DNA from 2 places in the Enterococcus camelliae genome. Region 2 is predicted to be linked to the other one. Evidence: riboswitches for the same ligand, from Rfam matches in the RefSeq annotation. Region 2 holds a riboswitch; the other holds the start of a gene.
What was found. A riboswitch is a leader RNA that binds a small molecule or an ion and turns the genes downstream of it on or off. The one in region 2 is predicted to bind thiamine pyrophosphate.
Positions count from the first base shown of each region.

Region 1 (2,205 bases), on a different contig from region 2:
TTTTAAACAATATTCAATTTATGGAGTCTGTTCATGCCAAAAGTTATTCGTCGATTTTCAGTACCCTTAATACCAAAAAAGAAATTGAAGAAATCTTTGAATGGACCAATACCAATCCTTACTTACAAACCAAAGCCGAAAAAATCAATGAAATCTATAAAAATGGAACCCCTCTTCAAAAGAAAATTGCTAGCGTCTTTTTAGAAACGTTCCTTTTCTACTCAGGTTTTTATACCCCACTTTACTATCTTGGAAACAATAAATTAGCCAACGTTGCTGAGATTATCAAGTTAATTATTCGTGACGAATCCGTCCATGGAACTTATATCGGTTATAAATTCCAATTGGGCTTCAACGCATTGCCAGAGGAAGAACAAGCTTCTTTAAAGGATTGGATGTACAACTTATTATTTGAGCTGTATGAAAATGAAGAAAACTACACCGATGAACTGTATGGTGAAATTGGTTGGGCTGAAGAAGTCAAAGTCTTCCTACGATACAATGCCAATAAAGCCTTAATGAATATGGGGCAAGATCCTCTATTTCCTGACGGTGCCAACGATGTCAATCCAATCGTGATGAATGGTATCTCAACTGGGACAAGCAACCATGACTTCTTTTCACAAGTCGGCAACGGCTATCTACTAGGCTCAGTCGAAGCAATGAAAGATGAAGACTATCTTATCGGCTTTGATTAATCCCCCATCTCTTTAGTGGTGCATCAGCAATTGCTTTTCTATTGCTGATGCATCACTATTTTTTTTAATCTCGTAGCAACTAGCCAATTCACCCATTCTTTGCTACACTAAATTGGAATAGAACATTTGGGGTGCCCAGAGGCTGAGAACATACCCATTGAACCTGATGCAGTTGATCCTGCCGAAGGGAAATGTTAGGAAGAACCTATCCTTTTTGCTGTCTCGCATCCCTCTTTGCTTCTATCACTAGAAGAAAAAAGGGATGCTTTTTTCTTTGTAAAAGGAGGACATACTGTGAATAACGACGAACAAGAACGCCTGTTGCTCGCAACACTGGAGCAGACGCAAGAACAGCTACTGACTATCCTAGAAAGATTGGTGGGATTTCACACAGAATCCCCACCCGCTCGGAATACAAACGAGCTGCAACTGTATCTGAAAGAGACTCTTGAAAAGCTGGATTTTACGGTGGAAACTGCGCCGTTTTATAGGCAGGATACATTGCTTTGGGCTACAAAAGAAGGCACGGATCCTGAGCATTACCAAAGCTTAATCTGGAATGGCCATGTCGATGTCGCTGCACTGGAGTCACTCGCTAACTGGCAGACCAATCCGTTTGAGTTGGTAAAGAAAGGCTCTCGGCTATTTGGACGTGGAGTCAGTGACATGAAAGGATCGGTTGCGTGTGTTATTTGGTTAGTACAAACCTTTCATCAATTGAAGATTCATTTGCCAGGCACTCTCCTTTTGCAATCCGTTGTAGGGGAAGAAGCAGGCGAAGCTGGGACCAAAAAATTACTCGAATCTGGTCAAACAGCAGACTTTGCAATTGTTGGTGACACGAGTGATTTACAGTTTCAAGGTCAAGGTGGCGTCATTACTGGCTGGATTCAATTGAAAAGCCCCGAAACCTTTCACGATGGCAATCGGATGAAGATGGTACACACTGGTGGAGGACTTTTTGGTGCCAATATGATTGAAAAAATGACCATCCTGATTCAAGCGTTACAGACTCTGGAACGACATTGGGGCATTATGAAGTCCTATCCTGGATTTGAGCACGGGACAAATACGATTAATCCCGCCTATATTGAAGGTGGGATTCATCCCGCATTTGTGCCGAACAATTGCCGGCTATGGATTACTGTCCACTTCTATCCAAATGAATCGATTGAACAAGTGACAAGTGAAATTGAAGCACACATTCTTGCCACAGCCAAAGCAGACCCGTGGATGAAAGAAAATCTCCCTACATTTGAATGGGGTGGTGAATCCATGCTTGTAGATAAAGGAGAAGTCTTTCCGCCACTAGCACTTGATCCTACCCATCCAGCAATGCTTGAATTGGCCAAAAGTCATGAAGCGCAAACAGCATCAAAACCCACTACTACCATGTCTACATCTGTTTCCGATGGTGGATGGTTTGGTGCCTATGACATTCCAGCTGTGGTATATGGACCTGGTGAATTATTGCAAGCACACAGCGACAACGAATCCATTGAACTGG
Region 1 covers NZ_JBHUMO010000012.1:39,386-41,590, forward strand. The annotation lists gene nrdF (class 1b ribonucleoside-diphosphate reductase subunit beta) at 1-698, shown strand, start outside; TPP riboswitch at 816-905, shown strand; gene ACFSR0_RS02300 (acetylornithine deacetylase) at 993-2,205, shown strand, end outside.
Region 1: another riboswitch for thiamine pyrophosphate. It lies ahead of ACFSR0_RS02300 (acetylornithine deacetylase); the one in region 2 lies ahead of tenA (thiaminase II).

Region 2 (2,205 bases):
GTCCTCTAGAAACCTCTTCATAGCTAGGATTAGCAGTTGACCCACCAGTATAGCCTGAATAAACAGCTAAAATACCTGTTCGTGTCTCAAATGGTTCTACCATACACCAAAAGCAACCACCAGCGAAAATTGCTCGTTCGATAAACGGACCATCCTTGGTAAAATGAAGGTGATCATCAAAAGGTTGTGAGAAATCAGAATTGCCGGCTAACGTTGCGTAAAATTCGGCAACATCGGGTGTGAGTGAGTGTCGTGTAGCCAAAGGACGAAGAACGACTTCAAGCTGGGCAAGTGTATCCGCTAAGCGCTCATGATTGTACAGACGTTGTTTGGCAGTCTCTAATTGTTGACGTTCCCAATCACGCGTCCGAGGATTAAGAATGAGATTGTAAAGTGTAGTCAATGCTTCTTCGGTTGATTGTTTCATAAAGGCTCCTTTCGTAATCTGTTAGCAACTGTATTTATTATACCCTGTTTGTTAAGAGGAAGAATCGAGAATGCCTGATAAAGCAAAAGAATTTTTAATAGAAAACGCTTGCAAAAAAAGACGCCATCCCTTATAATGAACTTGTAAGGAACCAATGATTCCCACAATTAGTTAAATTGAGTCAAATGAGTTTGTAAGGCAACACAGTGAATACAAAGTCAGTGAAACAAAAAGCTAGTTGAAACATAGGGTAATTGACTATGTGAAAGTGAATTAAAGGTTACAAATTTTAGAAAGGCGTGGGAGATTGACGAATTCCTTACTAACTGAATATGGCCTAGCAGGTGTTTAAGTCAACGTTGGAGCAACAAATAGACACTCCATCATGAAATGTATGACGGAAAAAAACAATAAATCCTGCTAGGTCTCTTTTTTTTTTGCATCAAAAAACAATTGTCGTTAAAAGAAAGCGATTTAAAATAATTTTGACAGCAAAGAAAAGGCTTGTTATAATTTTAAAAAAGAAGCTGGGGTGCCTGATGGCTGAGAATTACCCATATTACCTGATCTAGTTAGTACTAGCGTAGGGAGCTGAGCAAAGAATGATTATTCTGAGTAGGCGCCCGCATGAAAATGTTGGGCTTTTTTTGATTAGTATCCATTGTCTACAATAAGACATCAAAAAATAATTTGTTAGTGGGAGAGGTTAAAATGACAAAGTTCACAGATCAATTATTCGATATGGCACAACCCGTTTGGATTAAAAGTTATAAACATCCATTTATCAAGGAGATTGCTTCCGGCGAACTAGCACCCTCCGTGTTCCGATACTATTTATTGCAGGATCGCTATTATTTAGAAGAGTTTGGAAAAATTCATGGCCTAGCTGCTCAAAAAAGTAGTGATGCTCGCACAGCTGAATTTTTAAGAGCGAATGCAGAAAATCTAAAGAATGGCGAAGTTGAAATTCGAAAAGCGTTCTTCCAGCAACTTGCCATTTCTTCTGATGAAATTCAGTTAACACCCATTGCTCCTAGTGCATACAATTATGTTAACCATATGTACGAGCAACTTTATCATGGAACCACTCAGCGGACAATAGCCAGTCTATTGCCATGCTATTGGCTGTATAATGAGATTGGCAAACGTCTGATTGCTGAGGGATCACCTGTTTCTTTGTATCAGCAATGGATTGCCACCTATGATAGCGAAGCCTATACGGAGGATGTCCAAACAATGCTTGACTTGACCAATCAAGCAGCCAGTGAAGTGGATGAACAAGAACGCGAAGCAATGAAACAAGCTTTCTATCGAAGCAGTATCTATGAACTCCGCTTTTGGGAAATGGCATATACAATGGAACGATGGGATAGTTAGCCTTAGTTATAGCAATTCATCGCAGATTCATAGAAAAACACCACGTAGATCACGAGGGTAAGTCCAGCACGAGCCTTGAAAAAAGGTTCAACATTTTGCTTGTCGACAGAAATAAGCCTAAAGAAAGGATGCGAAGCATTGGAAATCAAAGTAGGTATAGTCAATCCTGATGAAAAAAAACAATTGTGGCAGATCAGCCAACAAACGATGACCATTGAAGTGGATCCTCATCCTTACAGACCAGATGAATACGATCGCTTCTTGCAAAAAATTCAGCAGGGAAAGGCTATTATGATGATTGAAAACCTGACTGTTTTAGGTGCCCTCATCTATTATCCAGTCACAACACCTGAATATACCTTTTGGGAATTTGAACTATTTGTTCGACCAGAGGAGCAAGG
Region 2 covers NZ_JBHUMO010000044.1:171,662-173,866, reverse strand. The annotation lists gene msrA (peptide-methionine (S)-S-oxide reductase MsrA) at 1-427, opposite strand, end outside; TPP riboswitch at 946-1,034, shown strand; gene tenA (thiaminase II) at 1,139-1,804, shown strand; gene ACFSR0_RS07835 (GNAT family N-acetyltransferase) at 1,943-2,205, shown strand, end outside.